DNA from 3 places in the Arthrobacter sp. 2MCAF14 genome. Region 3 is predicted to be linked to each of the others. Evidence: riboswitches for the same ligand, from Rfam matches in the RefSeq annotation. Region 3 holds a riboswitch; each other region holds the start of a gene.

Region 1 (7,376 bases), on a different contig from region 3:
CGCCGCGTGGGCTAGTTCGCTCACCGCTGCAATGTCCACGATTTCCTGCATGGGGTTCGACGGCGACTCGAAGAACACTGCCGTTGTCGGCTCGGACAATGCGGCACGCCACTGGTCCAGGTCCGGGCCGTCCACGAAGACGGTCTCGACGCCCCAGCGGGGCAGGATCTCGTTGAGGATCACGAAGCAGGAACCGAAGAGCGAGCGGGCGGCAACCACGCGGTCGCCGGCGGCCAGCAACGCACCGAGGGCGGTGAAGACAGCGGACATGCCCGACGCCGTCGCGAAGCACGCTTCGGTGCCTTCGAGCAGGCGCAGTCGCTCCTGGAAAGTGGCCACGGAGGGGTTGCCGTAACGGGAGTAGACGAAGCGCTCGTCCTCGCCCGTGAATGCGCGCTCTGCGGCTGCGGCGGACTCATAGACGAAGCCGGAGTTCAGGAAGACGGCCTCGGACGTTTCTTGGAAGTTGGTGCGGTCAAGACCGCCGCGGACTGCCTGGGTGTCAGGGCTCCAGCCGGCGGCGTCAGGATTGAAAGTCACTTAGATGTTCCCCAGGTTCGTCGGAAGTCCACGGTTTTTCCAGCCGTTCACGGTTCGCTCGCCGTAGCGGTCCGGTTCGCCCTCGAAGCCCTCCAGGACGTTGTAGGCGGTGTAGCCGGCCTGTGTTGCTGCGATCGCGGCGGCGATGGAACGCTGTCCGGAGCGGCAGAGGAAGACCAGTTCGGTACCATTTGCCTCCGGAGCCTGCTGCGTCAGCTCTTCGATGAAACGGGTGTTGGGGATGCCGCCGGCCAAGTTCCACTGGATGAACAAGGGATCGTTCTCCGTGGCCTTTGTGTCAGGGATCCCGATGTGTGCCCACTCGCCTTCGGTGCGGACGTCCACCAGGATGGCGCCTTGTTCCAGCTTGGCCCAGGCATCGTGCGGACTGAGGTCGCCTGCGTAGCTCATGCGTGCCCCTCGCCGTCGAACTCTTCATCAAGCTGGTCTACCGCGTTGGCAACTGCTGCATCTGCGCTCGCGATCGCGGCGGGTAGGACGATGGCCTGGGCCACAATCACGTCCGTGCCATTGAAGGTCGCGGCCGGGCTGCCGTGCAACACGTATCCCTCCGCGAGGGCGGTGGAGATCCGCTCGCAGAAATCCTTCGTGTCAGGGCCCGTGATGAGACGGTACGAGAGTTTTTCTTCGGTGGGTTCAGGCATTGGTGCTCCTCAGTCACGCTTGCAGTTCGAAAGTGTCGATACGCCGAGTAGTCACCTGAGGCACCCCGCCGGAGAGAGGGTTGCCGACCAGCAAGTCAGGGCTTCGCGCTGGTGCTCATTACTCAAGAAGAAAATAACATCCACGACGGCGGCCTGCATCACCGGCCGTCGTCATGTTCCGTAACCGGGGGTCTTAGGCGTCGGTTTCTTTCGGCAACGGGTCCAGGCTTGCCTGGATCCGGGGTGGAATGGCGTCGAACCGCGACGCTACTGCCGTAGGGGAGTGATGAAAAGTGGAACCTTGATGCTTCCGGATTTCCAGCAGCTCGTGTACGGATATCCCGGTGGCGGTGGCGAGTGCATGCAGCGAGAGGCTGTTGTGATGAGCCAAGGCAAAAACCACACCCGACAGGGCTTCGAAACCTTCCGTCTCGTAGATTTCCTTCACCAAGTTGGACATGCCGTTTGCATCATCGATTGATCCCGCTGACGCACCAGTCGCCATGGCCGTCAGCGACCATGCAGCAGAGTCGGGGCTGATGTAGATGCTCATGTCGATACCCTACGGACTCAGGCCCGCTTGGGGAATGGGCGATACGTTTATCTTTATGGCAGCACTCACCGACCTTGACCGTCAGCTCCTCTCCGCTCTGAGGGAGGATGGCAGGGCGTCCGTGGCCAGCCTTGCGCGGAGGCTGGGCGTCGCCAGGGCCACTGTGAATAGCCGGCTCGAGCGTCTAGTTTCCTCGGGAACCATCGTTGGTTTCACTGCGAGGGTGCGCGACGAGGTCGATCCACTTGCCATTCGCGCCATTGCGCTCATTGCCCTGGAGGGAAGATCGGCCGACAAAGTCATTCGCCAACTCAGGGGACTTCCGGAGATTTGGGCACTGCACACCACCAACGGCGGGTGGGATCTTGTGGCCGAGCTGCGCACGGAAAGCCTCAGTGACTTTGACCAGGTGTTGGGCCGGATCCGCGGCATCGAGGGGATCGTCAATAGCGAGACGAGCCTGTTGCTCAGTTCCGTCCTCCGGTAGTCGCCCGCACGACGGACGCCTTTATCCAATGAGCATTATGTAGAGATGCGTTCATCATTTTGTGCAGCCTTTCAATGAAAAGTACGTACTTTGGCAATTGTGGATGCATATCGCCGCTCCGTAGCCTCGTAGCAACAGTGCTTATGAGGGAAAGGAGCGCACATGACGCGCTTTGTCGATGTCCGCAATATGGTTCGTTGGACGGCCGGGCGAGGCCCGGAGACCATCATCTCGGAGATGATTCAATACTTGGAAGACGACTTCCGGCGGTGGGAATCTTTTGACAAGACTCCGCGGGTGGCAAGTCACACGCCATTTGGGGTCATCGAGCTGATGCCCACCAGCGACCAGGAAACATACGGCTTCAAGTATGTAAATGGACACCCTTCGAATCCAGCGCGCGGCTTCCAGACCGTGACAGCTTTCGGTGTCCTGTCCGACGTCCATAACGGTTATCCGACGTTCCTCGCGGAAATGACAGTGCTGACAGCGCTGCGGACGGCGGCTACGTCGGGGATGGTCGCGAAGAAACTCGCTCGCCCCGATGCCCGGATCATGGGGATGATCGGAACCGGAACCCAATCGGAGTTTCAGGCCCTGGCTTTCCGGGTGGCCTTGGGCATTAACACTGTCAGGATCTGGGACACGGATCCGGCTGCGATGGAGAAGTTCGTCCGGAACATGGCTCCCCTCGGCTTCGACATCACCATTGCAGACTCGGCGGCCCACGCAGTGGAGGGCGCCGACGTCATCACCACGTGCACGGCGGACAAGGCCAATGCCACCATCCTGACGGCAGACCAGGTTTCGCCCGGTGTCCACATCAACGCGATCGGTGGCGACTGCCCTGGGAAGACCGAACTCGACGCTGCCATCCTGGGCCTCGGCGATGTCTTTGCGGAATACGATCCCCAGACGCGGATTGAAGGCGAGATCCAACAAATGTCCGCCGAATTTCCCGTCACGGAATTCTGGCAGGTCCTGTGCGGGCGCGCGCTGGGCCGCACCGCCACGGACCAGGTCACGATATTCGATTCCGTGGGCTTCGCGATCGAGGACTTTTCCGCCTTGCGGTACCTGCGCGATGCCGTTGAGGGTTCGGAATTTTTCGAGGAGATCGACCTCGTCGCGAACCCCGATGACCCCAAGGACCTTTTCGGTCTGGTGCGGGCACTTTCTCCCATGGGATCCTGAGAAGCCGAACTGACTCGCAGTCGTTGTCGTTTAGGGGCCGCTAAACGACAACAAATGCGAGTTAGTTGGGGAAGTCTGGTGCGCCGGCCCCAGAACCGGCGCACCAGACGTTTAACAAGCTTGACCGGCGCAACTAGTTAACTACTGAGGGCATGGCGGCACAATAGGGTCGCCATGCTAAATTACGCGGCCCGCTACACTCGGATTCATGGTGGGTCATGGGGGAACCAGAACCGCAGCGCTATTACTGGCAGGGAGGATTCCGGCACGGTGGGCGGCGCCGCTAGCGGGGTTGGAAAGAGTGCAAGGGTCGAGGACGCGGGCTCGTATACTCTGACCGCAGCCTGTGTTGGCGCCTCGGATGTCCACCTTGTCATCGCCCAGGATCCACGGATCGGCCTTGCCCCCAGGATCAGACGATCGATTGCGCTACGTCCTACTCGCGAGTTGTTCAGCTGCAGCCTGGGTCGGTCAATGTCCAGATTCTAGTAATGCGGGCTTATTCAGGTGCTTCCGCCACCTCAACAGGCGGGGGCGTCGCTGCGGTGAGGATCACGGCCGGCGGCTGAAATCCCCCGGCACGTGGGCGACGGTTATGGAATGTCTTCCGGTTCCGCCGAGGGCCCGGGTGGCCGATGCGGCGCGGGCGGGCCGGGGTGCGGGGGGTGGGGTACATGTTTGTGCAGGTGCGGCGGATGCGGACCGCCGTGCGGCGGACGCGGAGGATGCCGGGGCGGGGGTGGCGGGCCCGGTTCCGGCTCGGTCTCCCCAGCCGCGGCCTCAGGCACCGTCCGTCCATCGTCGGCACCGGTTTCCTCCGCGGCACCTTCGTCGGGGGCCTCGGTCACGAGCCCGTAATAGCTGTAGAGTTCCTGTTCCTGCGTCTCCGTGATCGCGCCGCGGTCGCTCTCGATGCGCGGGCCGTTCTTCACTTTGTCCTTGGCGAAAGCCACCCTGATCACTGAATTCTCAAGGCTGGCTCCGGAAAGCGGGGCGAAAGACTCGGACATGCCGAACAGGCCGGTCCGCACGGTGACAAAGACAGGATCCCCGGAATCACCGCTGGTGAAAACCTGCTCCACTGAGCCGATTTTCTCCCCGGCGACGTCAACGACAATCCCTCCGTTGAGGACGATGTCATCGATATCCTGCAGGCTGAGCATGAGGCAGATCCTTCTCGTGTCGGGGTTCCGGCGGTACCGGCCGAGCTGAACTATATTCTGTCCTGATTCTTCGCGCCCGGCGACAGGGGCTGGCACGCGCCGAACGCACTCACTGTCCGGTGACTGCCAGCACCGCTACTGCCGCAAACACGGTCAGAGGAGCAACCATCAGTCCGAAGATCGCGTAGCCCTTCCACGTAATCAGGACGTTCATCCGCATCAGCCGGTCGTGCCACAGCAAGGTTGCCAGGGAGGCCCAAGGCGTGATGATCGGTCCCGCATTGACTCCGATCAGCAACGCCGCCATCCGCACTGGAGTCCCCGCCAGCGGTTCTGCGAGCAGGTACGCAGGCAAATTGTTGAGGACATTGGAGCCGGCGGCGCCCGTCGCGGCGAGCCGAACCAGATCCAGGAAGCCCTGGCCTTGTCCGGCCACCTGGCTCAGCAACACAGAAGCTCCCAGATGCCTGGCGGCCTCCATCACCAGAAAGAGGCCGGAAGCGAACAGCAACAAGGACCAAGGAATCAGGGTCACCTTGAGAACCCGCGGGCGCCGGAACGCGAACACCACGCCCAGCACTACAGCCCCGGCCAGGGCAGGGATCCATACCGGGACTCCGGACACCAATGCGGGCAGCAGCAGCGCCAGAACCACAGCGCTGCACCCGAGCAGGACCCGGTCCGTCGCAGGCCTGGATTCAGCGCCGGCTGGCTGATCAGGCCTGATCCGCCCGACCGGGATCCGTGAATAGCGGTTGCGCAGATCCCGCCGGAAGACGATGGCGATGAACAGCAGCGGTACGACGACGGCCGTAAGGGAGGGCGCCCACATCAGGCCCGCAAACCCGCCAGGAGTAATACCGCCAAGACTGTGCTGCGCCAGAAGGTTCGTCAGGTTGGAAATGGGCAGCAGCAGGCTTGCCGTGTTGGCCAGCCAGACCGTCGTCAGTGCGAAAGGCAGGGCCGGCAGCCCGGCTTGCCGCGTAACGCTGACCACCACCGGGGTCAGCAGCACAGCCGTTGTGTCCAGGGAAAGGAAGACAGTGCTCAGCGTCGCAAAGACCGCGAGGAACAGCCACAAGAGAATGCTGTATCCGCGGCCCCAATAACGGAGCCGGCGGGCAGTCCAAAGGAACACCCCGGCCTCACTGCACAGCTCAGTCACAACCGTCATCGCGACGACGAACAGCAGAATGGGAGCCACTCGATCCACGAGTGCCATGAGATCGGTGAAAGGCAGGGCGCCCGTGGCGATCGCAACGGCACCCGCCAAAAGCAGGACCGCTCCAATGATCGCCAGACGCATGAACGGAGTCTATTCCCCAGCGTGCGATCCTCGGACCAAGGACGGCAATCATCGCCACGCTAAGCTCGGATCACGTCGATACTGACTGAGTCCCTGCCTGACGGAAAACATAGGTGCAACCGTGACGCTTGCCGAGAACATCTTCAACCAGCCCATTCGGATCCAATTCGAGGCATTTATCGACGAGCACCGGCGGGCGCTCAATGAGTGTTTGAACGGGTTGACGGAAGAACAGTCCCGGCGGTCATTGGTGCCGTCCCGGACCACCTTGCTCGGCCTCGTGAAACACGCGACCTTCGTGGAGAAGGTCTGGTTCGACGAAGCCATATCGTGCCGTTCCCGGGCCGAGATCGGGATCCCTGCGACGCCGGATGAGTCTTTTGTCCTCGATGACGGCGACACGATCGCCACGATCCAGCAAGCACACCGCGAAGCATGCGAAGCATCGCGCCAGGCGACATCTTCCTTGGGGCTCGACGACATGCTCAACGGCAACCGACGCGGTCCGCTCCCGCTGCGCTGGGTGTACCTCCACATGCTCCGCGAGCTTGCGCAACACTGCGGGCACGCAGACATTCTGCGCGAGCAGATCCTCAGCCAGGGATAAAGACGAGGTGCTCGTCGCCGCGTTCAGGAGCTCTCGAGTCCCGGTGAGAGCGACTACTTTCCGGTAGGTAGTAGGGGAGTGTCGATTCTCGATTCCCGTAAGCAGTCCAGTAGCCATTACTCGCGACCCCTTGAGCCTTGGTCCATATGATCCGAATTGGGGCACTGGTTGTCCAAAACACAATTGTTCGGAATCCCGTGGGGATTGCGAAGCGTCAAAGCGTTTCGCGCGGAGACGCATCAGATTTATTTACTGCGGCTGAGACTTCGCTGGACCGGGGATTCGGGGTAATCCGGCGCACCCTAAAGTCGCGCAACAAAGTTATGGGATGCAGACATGAAATTGACGAGTCGCCCGCACCTTATGAGAAGCAAAGCCGATCCAACGAAACAGCTTTCTACTAAAACCAGGTCACCGGCCAGGTGGCTCGCCGCTGGCAGCGTTGTAGCTGTCATGGCCAGCTTCTTGGTGGGCGTTGTTGTCGCCGCTCCTGCGCATGCCGCGGCGAACACGGTGGTGTCACTGACGTTCGATGACGGCAACGCGGACCAGATGACGGCCGAGTCCACCATGAAGAGCCTGGGCTTGAACGGCACCTATTTCATCACGACCGGGTGGATCGACCAGCCCACCTACCTGACCACTGCGAACCTGCAGCAGATAGCTGCTGACGGCAACGAGATCGGCGGCCACACTGTGACCCACCCGGATCTTGTGTCCTTGACCGCCGCCGAGTCGACGCGGCAGATCTGTAACGGGCGCGTGGCGCTGATGAACATGGGCTTCAAGGTCACCAGTTTCGCCTACCCCTTCGCTTCCGAAGACCCGGCCACCGAGGCCTTGGTGAAGGGGTGCGGTTAC
Region 2 (7,376 bases), on a different contig from region 3:
CGTGCCCGGGAACTCCGGCGCTCCCCCGTGGTTCCCGGAGACTTCGTGGCGCTTGTCGGCGATGTGTCCGGAGCCCCGGACACCCTCGCCCGCCTCGTGCGCGTCGAGGAGCGCAAGACCCTCCTGCGGCGAAGTGCCGATGACACGGATCCGATCGAACGGGCCGTCGTCGCCAACGCCGACCAGCTCGTGGTGGTGGTCGCAGCCGCCAACCCGGAGCCGCGCACCGGATTCATCGACCGCGCCTTGGTGGCAGCGTACGACGCCGGAATCGAGCCGCTGCTGCTCGTTACCAAAGCGGACGTCAAGGATCCAACGGAACTCCTTGCCAACTATGTGAGCCTGGGTTTCCCCATCATCATCAGCCGGACGGCCGACGCAGGGGCCTCCGGCATCGACGCCCGTTCCGACGACGGCTTGTCCGCCCGCCTCGACGGTGACTCCGTCGGCCAATTGCGGGACTACCTCGACGGCAAGGTCACCGTGCTCCTCGGCCATTCCGGCGTCGGGAAGTCCACCATGGTGAATGCCCTCACCGGCGCCGAGCGCGCCACGGGCGGGGTCAACGCCGTGACGGGGCGCGGACGGCACACCTCGTCCTCTGCCCTTGCACTGAAGCTCAGCGACGCCCCCGGCGGCAGCTGGATCATCGATACGCCCGGCATCCGCTCCTTCGGCCTCGCCCACGTGAACCCGGACCGCATCCTGCATGCCTTCCCGGATCTGGAACCCGGAACCGAAATGTGCGAGCGAGGCTGCAAGCACGATGCCTCCGCGGTTCGATGCGGACTGGATTCCTGGGTCGCCGACGGCCACGCCGGCGAGGCAGGCCCGGCCCGCTTGGCGTCGTTGCGCCGGCTCCTCGGCGCGGACCCGCGCATGGAAGCCCAGGAGACCAAGGAATTGGGTACGGTCAACTAACTGCGCGCTTGCCGTCCTACCTCCCCGGCTCACCCGCGAAAAGACGGTAGTTTGGAACCATGACCCAACCCGATTCGAGCTACAATGACGACCTGCGGCTGGCACACGTCCTGGCCGACTCCGTCGATTCCCTGACAATGGAGCGGTTCAAGGCACTGGACCTCCAGGTCGAGACCAAACCCGACCTGAGCCCCGTCACCGATGCCGACAAAGCCGCCGAAGAAGCAATCCGCGGGCAGCTCTCCCGTTCCCGCCCCCGCGACGCCGTCCTCGGGGAAGAATTCGGCAGCACGGGCCACGGCTCGAGGCGTTGGATCATCGATCCCATCGACGGGACCAAGAACTTCGTGCGTGGCGTGCCCGTCTGGGCTACGTTGATCGCCCTCGTGGACGAGGGCGAGGTAGTAGTGGGGCTCGTGAGCGCTGCGGCGCTCGGCAAGCGTTGGTGGGCGGCCAAGGGCTCGGGCGCCTACATGGGCCGATCCCTGGCCGCAGCCACCCGGCTGAAGGTTTCCAACGTGTCGCGGCTTGAAGACGCCTCGCTTTCCTACTCCGAGCTTTCCGAGTGGAAGCAGCACGGTAAGCTGGACAACTTCCTGGGCCTCGAGAACGATGTCTGGCGCAGCCGTGCGTACGGCGATTTCTGGTCCTACTGCCTCGTGGCCGAGGGCGCCGTGGACATCGCCGCCGAGCCGGAACTCCAGGTCTACGACATGGCGGCTTTGGTGCCGATCGTGACGGAAGCCGGCGGGCGCTTCACGTCCCTGGACGGTGCGGATGGTCCCTTCGGCGGAAACGCCGTGGCCACTAACTCGATCCTGCACTCCGAGGTCCTCAAGAGGCTCAACCCCGAGCTCGACGACCTCCTCTAGCCCACCCTCTCCACTGAATAAACGACGGCGGACGCCCACTTTTGGGGGTGTCCGCCGCTTTTTCTTCGGCAGAAGGCACACTTTTCCGGCGGTGTAATAATCCGCTTAACAATCGCCGGTCACATTGGAATGAGCCTTGCCAGTGTCCTACGCTCTTTACAGGTCACGAGTGCCAGCGCGAAACCCCGGTTTGCTGGCCGGCAACCCTCCATCGCGGCGGGGTGCCCCGGGTGACGACCCGGCCGGTCCGGAACGGATGCGGCAAGCGCGGACCCCCTGCACGCAGGGGTCCCTCTTGAGTGAGGTCCCATGAGCACAGCCACATTTACTTCCCCGGCTCTTTCGCTGAACAAGGAATCTGCACAGCACCGTGGTGAAACCCTCCCCCGGGCATCGCGCCCGCTCGCCGCGGTCACCGGCGCGGAGTTGCAGGCACCCTTGATCCAGGGCGGCCACATCCGCTACGCCAACCTTGACTACGGCGCTTCCGCACCTGCCCTGACGGTGGTTTCCGCGTACCTTAACGAGATCCTGCCGTACTACGCGAGCGTCCACCGCGGCGCAGGCTATGCCTCCCAAATCAGCACCTCGGTCTATGAAAACGCCCGCAACATCGTCCGTGACTTCGTTGGCGGCCGGCCGGACGATTCGGTCATTTTCACGCGCAACACCACCGATTCCCTCAATCTACTGGCCGGCTGCCTGCCAGTGGAGGGCGGTCGACACATTGGCGAAGTCCTTTACCTGGACATCGAGCACCACGCCAATCTCCTCCCGTGGCAAAGTGTCCCCCACCGCAGCATCGTTGCCGCGGGAACGTTGTCCGAGACCGTCGCCAATGTCCGCACAGCGCTCTCCCACGGCGGCGTCAGCCTTCTGGCTGTCACCGGCGCGTCAAACGTGACCGGCGAAATCCTGCCCATCAAGGAACTCGCAGCCTTGGCCCACGAATTCGGGGCGCGGATTGTGGTGGACGCGGCGCAACTCGCCCCGCACCGCAGAATCGACATCGCCGCAGCGGATGTCGACTACTTGGTTTTCTCTGGGCACAAGCTCTATGCACCGTTTGGCGCAGGTGTCCTGGTGGGCCGTCCCGACTGGCTCGACGCCGGCACACCGCACCTGGCCGGAGGCGGCGCCGTCCGCGAAGCGCGCCTCGATTCGGTCAGCTGGGCCACAGGACCGGCCAGGCACGAAGGCGGCTCGCCGAACGTACTCGGCGCGGCCACACTCGCCCGGGCAACGCAGGTCATCGCCAGCCTCGACCACGATGAATGGCACGCCCACGAGGCAGCCATCCGCTCACATCTGGTCGAGGGCCTCAAGCAAATCGACGGCGTGACCGTGCACCAGATCTTCAGCGACACGGATCCCCAGGACACCATCGGCGTCGTGAACTTCTCGCTCCAGGGCTACGACGCCGGACTTGTGGCTGCCTATCTTGCGGCCGAGCACGGCATTGGCCTGCGCGACGGACGCTTTTGCGCCCACCCGCTGCTCAAGCGCCTCGGCCTGCCCTCCGGATCACTTCGAGCCAGTTTCGGCGTGGGCTCGCGCTTGGAAGACGCCACCCGGCTCATTGCGGGCATCCAGGCGCTCAAGAGCAACGGCCTCAGCTGGGACTACGTGGTGGATGCCGGCCGCTGGGTGCCGGCGAACGACCACCGCAGCTATCCGGAGTGGGCTCCCAACACTCCCGGGACCGCGGGAGCGGCTCCCTGCAGCACCGACTGATTGCGGTAGATTCGTAGGGTATTTTTCCTGTCCTACGAAGGAGTTCCTGCGTGGCCCCGCGACCCAAAGGCACGTCAGCCGGCCCCAAGCTCTATGAGGAACGGCGCCTTGAACTCGGCCGGAGTTTCCAGGACGGCGGAGAACACTATGATCGTGTCCGGCCCGGCTACCCTGCGGATTCGGCCGACTGGCTGCTGCCGGAAGGCGCCCGGGACGCGGCAGACATCGGCGCCGGCACCGGAAAGTTCACCGCGCTCTTCGTCGAGCGCGGGCTGGCGGTGTCCGCAGTGGACCCCTCCACGGACATGCTCACGCAGCTGCGCAAAACGTATCCACAAGTGATCGCCCTGGAGGGCTTTGCCGAGGCAACTGGACTGGCGGACTCAGCATTCGACGTCGTCAGCGTTGCCCAGGCCTGGCACTGGTGCGATCCCCTCGCCGCGAGCACCGAGATCGCCCGGATCCTTCGACCCAAGGGCACTATCGGCTTGATCTGGAACCAAATGGACACTTCGGTGCCCTGGGTCCATCGATTGACCCGCATCATGCATGCCGGCGATGTCCACAAACCGGACTTCCGGCCTGTGGTGGGCCCGGAGTTCGCGGGCCTCGAAAGTCACGTGACACGTTGGGAGGATCCGGTGACTCCGGCCGATATCCTCGAACTCGTGAAGTCGCGCAGCTACTACCTGAGGGCGAATGACGCCACCCGGGCCAAGGTCATGGGCAACCTTCAGTGGTACCTCTTCGAACATCTGGGCCATGCCGAGGGCGAGGTCATCCCGTTGCCTTATCTCACGCAGAGCTGGCGGGCGCGGAAAGTCTGATTCGGCCGGTACGCGATAGGCTTGGAACCGTGAAGACCAGTGCGCCCTCCTCCTCGATCGAGGACTACGTCAAGGTCATCTACTCCTTTACGGAGTGGCAGGACAAACCCATCACGTCCTCACAGCTCGCGCAGCGGCTCGGTGTCGCCAATTCCTCCGTCTCTGAGATGGTCCGCAAACTCAAGGACCAAGGCCTGGTGGACCACCAGCCCTACAGCGCCATTACTTTGACCCCCCGGGGCATGCAGCTGGCCCTGGGGATGGTCCGCCGGCACCGCCTGATCGAGACCTACCTCGTGAGGGAATTGGGCTACAGCTGGGATGAAGTCCACGACGAGGCCGAGATGCTCGAGCACGCCGTCTCGGACACCTTCATCGATCGCATGGCCGCCAAGCTGGGCAACCCCGGACGCGATCCCCATGGTGACCCCATCCCCGCTGCGGACGGTTCGGTGAGCCTGCCGCATGCGCACCGGATGATCGAGCTCGACGACGGCCATTCCGGGAAGATCACCCGGATCAGCGACGAAAACCCGGAGCTGCTGCGGTACCTGTCTGCCGAGGAAATCGACCTCGATGCCAGCATCGAGGTGATTGGCCGCAAACCGTTCGGCGGTGCGCTGGTGGTGCGGATCGGAAAAGGTCCGGGCAGCCGCGACTACGATCTCGCCGATGAGGTCGCCTCGGCGCTCTGGGTGGCCACGGACGCCGTCCACGAAGGCTGCGTCCTCGCGGAACGCTGACGAAGCTGTCACTGGAAAGCCGATGTCTTGGACAGTACTCCTCAGGCGCGCTGGGCAGCCGTCCCGCCGTCGTCGGCGGCTGGACCTTCCGGAGAGTCCATCACCGCAGCGCCCAGCACCGGGTTCCGGATCCCGACGGCGGATGCGACGGCCCCTAGGAAGAAAAGCACAGCGGTGACCACCACGGCATTCATGAGACCTTGGCGGGTGAAGACCGGGCCGATGATGAGCCCGGCAAATGCGATGCAGATCAAGCCTGCGATGCGGGCCACGGCGTTGTTCACTGCGGAGCCGATCCCTGCCTCTTCAGTGGGTACTGCGCCCAGGATAGCCGCGGTGAGGGGCGCAACCAAGGTGCTGAGGCCGATCCCGAAGACGATCTGCCCGGGCAGCACTTGGGTCCAGTAGTTCAAGGGCTCCTGGACGGCCAACGTCATGAGAAAACCGACTCCACAGATGAACGGCCCGGCCGTCATGAACCACCGCGGACCGTACTTGCCGGCCAGTCCGCCGAAAAATGAGGCCGTGAGCATCAGGAGGACCGTCGCGGGGAGCAACGCGATGCCCGCAGTGGTTGCTTTCATCCCTCCCACTTGCTGCAAGTAGATGCCTACGGCGAAGAAGCCCAGGGACAGGGCGCCGTAAATGGCCAGTGTGGCGATGTTTCCCCAACCGAAGTTACGGATGCCGAAGAGCCGTAGGGGCAGCATTGGTTCCGGGGTCCTGGCTTCGTGGATCAAAAAGAGGACCAGGCCAACGGCTCCGATGGCGAGCGGCATCCAGACCACCATGTTGCTCCAGCCCATGCGCCCTTGTTCGATGAAAGCGTAGACCGGGCCACCGAGTCCCACCATGGCCAGGAACGCGCCAAGGTAGTCGATCTTCTTGCTTGTGTCCGTGGCGGCATCGGACTTCCGCAGCCCCGCGAGGATCGGCCAGACGGCGACTGCCGGAATCACATTGATAAAGAAGATGACGCGCCAGGACAGCAGGTCGACCGATGCGCCGCCGATCAGCGGGGCGACAATGGCAGCCGCGCTGGTCCAGCCGGACCATTGGCCGATGGCTTTGGACTGCGCGGGCCCGGAGAAGAACGTGACGATCATGGCGAGCGAACTCGGGACAAGCAGGGCACCGGCGATCCCCTGCAGGGCCCGCGATACCACCAGCACTTCCCCGTTCCAGGCGAGACCGCACGCGACGGAGGTGAGGGTGAAGCCGGCGAGTCCCCATTCCAGGATGCGGGCGCGGCCGAAGTGGTCGGAGAGGGATCCGGCGACCAGGATCAGCGCGCCCAGGGTCAAAAGGTAGGCATCCACAACCCATTGCTGGATGACAAGTCCACCACCCAGTTCGCGGCCAATCGCCGGGAGCGCGAGGTTCACCACGAAGCCATCCAAAATGGCGATGAAGGAAGCCACAATAGCCACAACAAGGACCCGCTTTTGGAGCGGAGTGCTTGGCAGCAGGGCCGCTGCGTCGGTCATGAGCACAGCCTACGCCTGCTTGTCCGCTCCCGTTCGGATTCCTGCCCGATCCTGCCACGGCGAAAGTCCCGTATCGTTGAATGGTGATTAGCAGACGTGACGCCGCACTGGCCCTTGATATTTCGATGGAAATGGCCCAACGCCACGGCATCCCCTCCAGGCTTTCAAAAGCCGAGCTGAGCGAGCTGCAAGACAATCCACCGCAGTGGCTCGTCCAATCGCGCGCCAACCGCACCGGCAAGCGTCCTGTTTGGGTGCACCTGAGCTGCGTCGTCTGCGGTTACACCGAGGCTGCGCGTCCCAAGAAATGGTGGCCGGACTTCACCTACGTATTCTGTGGCCACCACCGGAACAGCGAGGTTCCCGGAATCCTGCCCGGAGAGGTCCGCAGCGAGTACGAAGGAATCGGCTCGCGGTTCGTGGGCATTGTGGACGTCCCGGCTTCCGAAGCCTAGTTGCTCGGGCGTTGTTCCTGGCGCCTCCGGCCCCCAGTTGCTTTCGCCTGAAACAGGCGTAACTTACAAGGAGAGGGCCTTTCAGGACCCTCTTTGCAGGATCTTCACGGAAAGATCCGTAGTTAGGGAGCATGACATGCCTGACAAAGCGCCGCACCAGCACGAGACGAAAAAGAGTATCAAGACCATCAAGGAGAAACGGGCAGTGAAGCGTGCCAAGCACGAATCCGACGCCGCCGTGGATCCAGTGGCCCATTTGAGGATGCGGAAGAAGTAGCAAAAAGCCGGAGCCATCTTGGCCCCGGCTTTTTAGCGGACAGGTTCCGTCGTGACCCGG
Region 3 (7,376 bases):
CGATGTCTAGTGCAGGGGCTGCGGTCAGCGTGGCCTGGGTGGGGCGGGTGGCCTTGAGGAGCTCGAGCTGAGAGCGGACCGAGACATACTCGCCGGCACCCATGGACAGGGCGCCCGCCAGCAGGCCTGCGATACCGCTGAACAGGACCACGGTGGCGGGAACGCCGGTGGCCGCCATGCCCATCACGAGGGAAAGGTTGCTGACCAGGCCATCATTGGCGCCGAATACGGCGGCGCGGAAGGTGCCGGACAACCTGTTGCGGCCGCGCGTCGCCAGGCCGCGGACTACTTCCTCGTGGATCTGTTCGTCGGCCGCCATGGCGCGGGTTGCTGCTGGATCCTTCGCGTAAGGCGAGCGGCCTTCGGCCCGTTGAGCGAGGGCCAGCACGAACACTGATCCGAAATTCCGGGCCAGGAAGCCGAGCATCTGGCTTCTGAGGGAGGCTGCCTTCGGCATGCCGGCATGTTCGCCGAGGACCCTGAGCCAGTGTGCCTCGTGGCGGCCCTCAGCCTCTGCGAGGGCCAAAAGGATTTCGCGTTCCTCGCCGTCGCGGCGCTGCGCCAGTTGGCGGTAAACGGCGGCCTCGGCTCGCTCGTCCGCCAAGTACTGCCGCCAGCGCTTGATGTCCGACGACGACGGGGGAGTCTTGGGGGCTGCCACGTCTTGCGATGGACTGCTTGAGTCCTGCGGATTGTCTGAATGCGAGTTGTCTGGATGCGAGGGTTTTGTGTGCGGTTGCACCGGGACTCCTGGGTTGCTGGGGCGGGCTTCATCGCCTCATTGCGGCTCCACTCTATCGCCAATTTCCGCGGTTTTTCGGCCGGTAATCCTCACTGGAGAATTTAGGCCCGCCTCAAAAACGGGAGGCTCCCGGGAAGCCTTGACCGCGGCTGGGGGCAGTGCTGGGATGGATGGACAGGGTCCACGAATTGGCGGGGTAGCGTTGGACGGCTGCCTCCTATGCCTGTGCGATGGGCTCAGCGGCACGTCGAACGGAGGTTGCACCATGGACAGCACCGAGACCCACGCCCGCCACCCCGACCGTCCCACGGTCGAGGCCGATCCCGCCTATGACTACAACGAGGACCTGGCGGTGGACGAGGACTGGGAGGACCAATCCGAGGTTCTTGACGACGACGAGCGGCCGGTTGCCCTCGATGCCGACGAACACCGTGAGGCTGAAGATATCGAATAGCCCCGGCTCGCTAAACCCGACGTGCTAAACCCTGGCAGCTAAAACGCGCTCAGGATGAAGTGCTTCTGCACGCCTGCCCGGTGCCCGGTTGCGGCCACCGTAAGGGTGAGTTTCCGTGTCGCGGGGAACCAGCGGGCGGGCTGGACCGCCTTTGAGAGCGCTTCGGTGATGAGCCGCGGCTCATGATGCCAATAGCGTTCCAAGTTCCCGTCCACCACGAATGTGATGGAGCCTTGGGACAGGTCGACGCCGGGAATCACCCGGACGAACTCGTCCACCCGCCGGGGGCGGGGCAACAATAAGGTGCCGGACTGGGTGGTGCGGTCGGCGGCGGCGCCGTTTTCGAAAGGCATGGCCTTCTCCTGTGGAGTTGCTCTTGCCCGTTCGGTTGTCTCTGGTCCGAGCCGGGCCGCTTCTTCATCCGAACCACCCGTGAACATGGGGTTGGCGTGTGGCAAGTCGGAGCTTGGCACCACATCTCTTGAAGCTCTTCCTACTGTACATGGAACGGTACAATCGCGGCGCGGTATTGAGGCCCGGTAGAAACCGTTCCAAACGGCAGCGGCGCCGCACCCTCGAGGAGAAGGTGCGGCGCCGCCGTCGTACTTGGTTCTGTGAAGCTTAGTGGCTGGCCACCGGGTGGACCTCCAAGGGGAGTTCCTCGGTGACCGCTCCGGCAACGCGACGGTCCCAGGCTGCCCGAACCTCGGGCGAGGTGGGCGGGGTCAGCAGGGAGACCACAACGTAGACCAGGAGTGAGGCGCCGAGGCCCCAGTAGATGGGATCGTTGGCGTAGACGCCGTCTTCGCTGGGGATGATTCCCGTGGCGTAGGCGATCAGCAGGCCAAGCGTCAGTACGGATCCGACCGCCATGGACCAGGCCGCGGCAATACCGGTGCCGCGCTTCCAGACCAGGCCGCCCAGGATGGCAACTAGGAGTCCACCCACCAGGATGTCGTAGGCAATGGTCAGGGCCACCACGACGTCTTGCGCCGCCATCGAGATCAGCACGGCCACGATGCCCAGGCCAAGGACCCAGTACCGGTTGGCCTTGACGTCGTGCTCGGGGTTTTCGGTGTCGTCGGTGTTGATTGTCTTGCCGAACCAGCTGGCCACGAACGGGACTACGTCGGCGCGGGCAACGGTGGCTGCGGCGATGAGGGCCCCGGAAGCGGTGGACATCATGGCCGCGACTGCCGCGGCCATGACGAGGCCGCCGATGCCGATCGGCAGGATGTGGGTGGCTACCTCGGCGTAGACAACGTCCTTACCAAGGGCCTTGACGTCGATGTTGGGCAGGGCCACGCGGGCGGCAAGGCCGATCAAAGCTCCCGCGACGCCGTACAGGACGCAGTAGATGCCGGCAGTGGCGCCGCCCCAACGGGCCACCTTGGGGGTCTTGGCGGTGAAGACGCGCTGCCAGATGTCCTGGCCGATCAGGAGGCCCAGGGTGTAGACCACGAAGTACGTGATGATGGTCTGCGCTCCGATGCCGTCCAACTGGAAGAAGCTGGCGTCAACCCGGGCACGGATGCCGTCGAAGCCGCCGGCGGCGTTGAGGACGAACGGGAGCATGAGGAAGAAGATGCCCACCGTCTTGATGATGAACTGCACCTGGTCGGCGAGGGTGATGGACCACATGCCGCCGATGGTGGAGTAGACGAGGACGATTGCGCCGCCGACGGCGATGGCAAGCCAGCGCTCCCAGCCGAAGAGGACAACGAAGATGGTGGCGTAGGCGCCAGTGGACGTGGCGCACAGCATGAGGGTGTAGGCCAGCATGACGATGCCGGAGGTCTGCGTGGCGCGCTGGCCGTAACGCAGGCTCAGCATCTGGGAGACCGTGTAGATCTTCAGTCGCTGGATGGTGCCGGCGAAAAGCAGGCTCAGGAGGAGCACGCCCGAACCGATCGCGACCACCAGCCACATGCCGGAGACGCCGAACTTGTAGCCGAGACCGACGCCGCCAACCGTCGATGCGCCGCCGAGGACGACGGCGGCCATGGTGCCGGTGTAGAGCATCGGACCGAGGCGGCGCCCTGCCACCAGGAAGTCGCTGTTGTTCTTGGTGCGCGACTTGCCCCACCAGCCGAAGGCCAGCATGGCGAGCAAATACACCACCACGATCGCAATATTGATGAACGAAGAGTCCACGGTTGGCTCCTGAAAGTGATGCGCAGAGCTCTGGGGGATTCCGACGCCGGTCCGCTGGGTTTCGTGCGGGGTTGCGGAAGGTCTCTGCGCTGGTGATTGGGGAGAGTAGTCTGTGATGTATGCCTCACAAACAACACTTGTTGCCTATGAGGATACGTAGTGATGCGAGTAACAGTCAAGATGCTGTCTCTCCCAGCGGACTCATCGGCGCTCCTCCAGCTAGCCAAAGGCCCTGCCACGCGGGCGATCCGGCTACTATTGCTGCAATGACAGGGCCGCATAAACGGCCTGAAAGGTTCGTGAATGAAAGCTCTCCCCGTTGAACCGAGCAACGTCCCCGTTGCCATCGGTTCCAGAATCCGCGCCGCCCGCCAATCGCAGCGGCTCACCATCGAGCAGGTTGCCGACGCCACCGGCCTGACCAAAGGGTTCCTGAGCCGTGTGGAGCGTGACCTGACATCGCCGTCGGTCGCTTCCCTTGTGACGCTTTGCCAAGTTCTTTCAGTGTCCATCGGAGACCTTTTCGCTGCACCGGAGACGCACCTGACCCGGCGCGACGACGGGCCGCGGATTTCGCTCGGTGGCCAGGGAATCGTGGAGCGGCTCCTGACTGCCCGATCGGAACGGCGGTTGCAGATCCTGCAGGCCTCCATCGAGCCACGCGGCCGCGGAGAAGCCGAGCTTTACGCCGTCGATTGTGACGTCGATGTCCTCCACGTCGTCAAGGGCCGGATCAAATTGATCCTCACCAACGAGGAGTACGAGCTCGAAGAGGGAGACACGCTGTCCTTCCCGGGCCGCGAGCCGCACACCTGGGTCAATCCGACGGACGAGCCCGTCGAGGTGCTCTGGATCCTGGTGCCGGCAGCCAGCCGCTGACGCTGGCGCCTTGCCCACCCGGCGTACGAGGCCGACACGCGGCGTGTAACACGCCTGAAACATGACTGACTTCCGGATTTAACCCTGGGGCCTTTGCTGTTACGTGCCTGAAATGAACCGTGCCGAAGGCTGAAACAGGCCGACTGTACGTTCGAGTCAACGCAACTTGTCAAGGTCGGTAACCCGTGAGGTACCAGGACCTGTTCGTTTTAAAAATGGTCTCGCCGTGCGGGCGCCATGGAGCGCCGTATATGCAGGAAGGCTCCCGAAATGAACCCAGTATTCTTCAGCGTAGGGCTGGATGTGAACCCCCAGACCCTCGATCCCGGCGCAACAGCCTGGATGCTTGCAGCTTCCGCCCTCGTTCTTCTCATGACGCCAGGTTTGGCGTTCTTCTACGGCGGCCTGGTCAGGATGAAGTCCGTCCTCAACATCATGATGATGAGCTTCGGTGCCATTGGCGTGGTCGCGGTGGTCTGGGCCCTGTGGGGCTACGGACTCGCGTTCGGCCCGGATACCCTGGGCGGCTTCATCGGAGATCCCTTCGCGAACTTCGGACTCAGCGGACTGACCAGCGTCATTGGCGGGAAAGCCCCCGGGCTGCCGGACATGGTCTTCATAGGATTCCAAGCCACCTTCGCCATCATCACTGTCGCGCTGATCAGCGGCGCTGTGGCTGAACGTGTCAGGTTTGGCCCGTGGCTGCTGTTTGCCGGTCTTTGGGTCACCATCGTCTACGCTCCCATCGCCCACTGGGTCTGGGGTGGCGGGCTCTTCGGTTCCACCGGGATCATCGGCAGCAAGATCTCAGCCCTCGACTTTGCCGGTGGCACCGTCGTCCACATGAATGCGGGCATGGCCGGACTGATGCTGGCAGTCGTGCTCGGCAAACGGCTCGGATTCATGAAAGACCCCAACATCCGGCCGCACAACCTCCCTTTCGTGATGCTCGGGGCGGGCCTGCTGTGGTTCGGCTGGTTCGGCTTCAACGCCGGCTCGGAACTGGCCGCTGATGGAATCGCCGCACTCGCCTGGACGAATACCCTCCTGGCCACAAGCGCAGCGCTCCTCGGCTGGCTGCTTGTCGAAAGGCTCCGCGACGGCCACGCGACGTCCCTCGGTGCCGCATCCGGCGCCGTCGCGGGCTTGGTGGCAGTCACCCCGGCCTGTGGATTCGTGGATCCGATTGGCGCGATCGTCATCGGCGTCATCGCTGGTGCCGTCTGCGCACTGGCCATCGGGCTGAAGTTCAAGATCGGCCTGGACGATTCCTTGGACGTTGTTGCTGTCCACTTTGTCGGCGGCCTGTGGGGGACCCTGTCCCTCGGATTCTTCGCCGTACCTTCTGCAAAGACTGAAGGCGGCCTTTTCTACGGCGGAGGCTTGGCCCAGTTCTGGCCCCAAATATTGACCGCCCTGATGGTCACAGCGTGGACGGCGATCATGACGACCCTCATCGGGCTGGCCATCCACAAGACAGTGGGCATGCGCGTCAAGGAGCACGAAGAGCTGGCGGGCATCGACATCACGGAGCACGCGGAGACCGCCTACGAGTTGGCCATGGTCGGCGGGTCCTTCAATCCCGGAGAACCACAGAACGGCAAAGCTCCGTCGGGTTCCAGCGGTGAACCAGAAGCCAGTTCCAACGGGAAAACAGATCGGATGCGCAGCAAGGCGTCGACGTGAAACTGGTTACGGCCATCGTGAGGCCGGAGCGGATCGACGAGGTCCGGGAAGCCTTGGAACGCTTTGGAGTCAACGGGATGACCGTGAGCCAAGCGAACGGATATGGCCAACAACGGGGCTACATCGAGGTGTACCGGGGCGCGGAATACAACTCCGATCTCCTTCCCAAGATACGGGTGGAGGTCCTGGCCACGGACGAGCTGGTGGACGGAATAGTGGACGCCATCATCTCCGGCGCCAGTACCGGTCAGTTCGGCGACGGCAAGATCTGGACCATCGAGGTCTCCCAGGCGGTGCGAGTCCGGACAGGGGAGCGCGGCGCGTCGGCGATTAGTTAGAAGAGATCAGCTAGGGCAATCAGCTCGAAAAGACGGTGTGGGTGCCGCTCCAGGAGGAGCGGCACCCACACTGCCATGATCAGCCCACGTGCACCCAGGGCCTGCGCGTGATATCCGGTTCGGCTTCGCGCAGCACTTCGCGGGTTACCGGGGCGATCTCGCCTTCGCCGAAGAAGAGGAACTTGCTCAGGTTGGCGATGGGGTTGCCTTCGGTCCAGCGGAAATAGATATGCGGCATAAGTCCCGTGACGTCCCGGATGTGGAGGAGCACCGCGGCCAGCGTGTTGGGCACGTTGTTGCTGTGGATCTCGAGGATCTTGAAGCCGTGCCGGACCTTGCCTTCCACCAAGAGTTCCTGCTCGAAGTCGGAGCTGTCATCCACGATGATCTCGATGAAGATTGCGTCGCTGTCTACCGGCAGGTGGTTGGCTTGCTGAGCGTGCTGCAGCTTCAACTCGTACCGGTCGGCACTCAGCCGCTTGGGCTCGTGCGCGATGATCCGGATGGGCCCTTCCTCGTTGGAGGCCGTGAACTCGAGTGCCATCTGGTCCATCTTGATGTGCGTAGCCCGCAGCTCGAAGGACCGGCGTATACGCGACGCGAAGCTCACCAGGACAATGCCAAGGATGAACAGGGCCGCTATCCTGATGCCGTCCGGGCGTTCCACCACATTGGCCACGGTGGTGTAGGCGAAGACGACCGCCACCGCACCGAAAGCGATGGACTTGGCCTTCTGCTTCTTCCGGCGGGCGGACAGGGTGACTGCGATCGAGGCCGAGGTCATGAGGACCAGGACGCCGGTGGCGTAGGCGCCGCCTTGGGCCTCCACATTTGCCTCGAAGACCAACGTGATGATGAATCCAACTGCGGTGAAGACCAGGACCAGCGGGCGGACGGCTTTGGTCCACGCGGGGGCCATGCCGAAGCGCGGCAAATAGCGCGGCACGAGGTTCAGCAAGCCGGCCATGGCAGAGGCGCCCGCAAACCACAGGATGGCAATGGTGCTGATGTCATAGACCGTGCCGAAGCCGTCGCCCAGGAACTGGTGCGCAAGGAATGCGAGGGCTCGCCCGTCTGCCTTCCCTCCCGGCTGGAATTCGGCGGCCGGAATCAGGAACGTGGT

The links. Region 3 has a riboswitch for S-adenosylmethionine ahead of AB4074_RS08810 (hypothetical protein). Riboswitches for the same ligand answer to the same signal wherever they lie in the genome.
Region 1: another riboswitch for S-adenosylmethionine. It lies ahead of AB4074_RS21610 (DUF1737 domain-containing protein); the one in region 3 lies ahead of AB4074_RS08810 (hypothetical protein).
Region 2: another riboswitch for S-adenosylmethionine. It lies ahead of AB4074_RS00830 (aminotransferase class V-fold PLP-dependent enzyme); the one in region 3 lies ahead of AB4074_RS08810 (hypothetical protein).

The regions. Positions count from the first base shown of each region.
Region 1 covers NZ_JBFRHB010000045.1:2,268-9,643, forward strand. Annotated here, with positions in the region: gene AB4074_RS21600 (O-succinylhomoserine sulfhydrylase) at 1-540, opposite strand, end outside; gene AB4074_RS21605 (rhodanese-like domain-containing protein) at 541-951, opposite strand; gene AB4074_RS21610 (DUF1737 domain-containing protein) at 948-1,205, opposite strand; SAM riboswitch class IV at 1,216-1,328, opposite strand; gene AB4074_RS21615 (hypothetical protein) at 1,399-1,758, opposite strand; gene AB4074_RS21620 (Lrp/AsnC family transcriptional regulator) at 1,814-2,245, shown strand; gene AB4074_RS21625 (ornithine cyclodeaminase) at 2,408-3,439, shown strand; gene AB4074_RS21630 (hypothetical protein) at 4,033-4,602, opposite strand; gene AB4074_RS21635 (SLC13 family permease) at 4,712-5,908, opposite strand; gene AB4074_RS21640 (DinB family protein) at 6,030-6,515, shown strand; gene AB4074_RS21645 (polysaccharide deacetylase family protein) at 6,969-7,376, shown strand, end outside.
Region 2 covers NZ_JBFRHB010000001.1:179,851-187,226, reverse strand. Annotated here, with positions in the region: gene rsgA (ribosome small subunit-dependent GTPase A) at 1-921, shown strand, start outside; gene hisN (histidinol-phosphatase) at 981-1,793, shown strand; SAM riboswitch class IV at 1,955-2,067, shown strand; gene AB4074_RS00830 (aminotransferase class V-fold PLP-dependent enzyme) at 2,103-3,527, shown strand; gene AB4074_RS00825 (class I SAM-dependent methyltransferase) at 3,578-4,354, shown strand; gene AB4074_RS00820 (metal-dependent transcriptional regulator) at 4,384-5,097, shown strand; gene AB4074_RS00815 (MFS transporter) at 5,139-6,590, opposite strand; gene AB4074_RS00810 (hypothetical protein) at 6,665-7,039, shown strand; gene AB4074_RS00805 (hypothetical protein) at 7,176-7,316, shown strand.
Region 3 covers NZ_JBFRHB010000009.1:48,352-55,727, forward strand. Annotated here, with positions in the region: gene AB4074_RS08800 (VIT1/CCC1 transporter family protein) at 1-661, opposite strand, end outside; gene AB4074_RS08805 (hypothetical protein) at 1,008-1,196, shown strand; gene AB4074_RS08810 (hypothetical protein) at 1,235-1,549, opposite strand; SAM riboswitch class IV at 1,564-1,683, opposite strand; gene AB4074_RS08815 (sodium:solute symporter) at 1,818-3,350, opposite strand; gene AB4074_RS08820 (helix-turn-helix domain-containing protein) at 3,654-4,229, shown strand; gene AB4074_RS08825 (ammonium transporter) at 4,500-5,915, shown strand; gene AB4074_RS08830 (P-II family nitrogen regulator) at 5,912-6,253, shown strand; gene AB4074_RS08835 (amino acid transporter) at 6,333-7,376, opposite strand, start outside.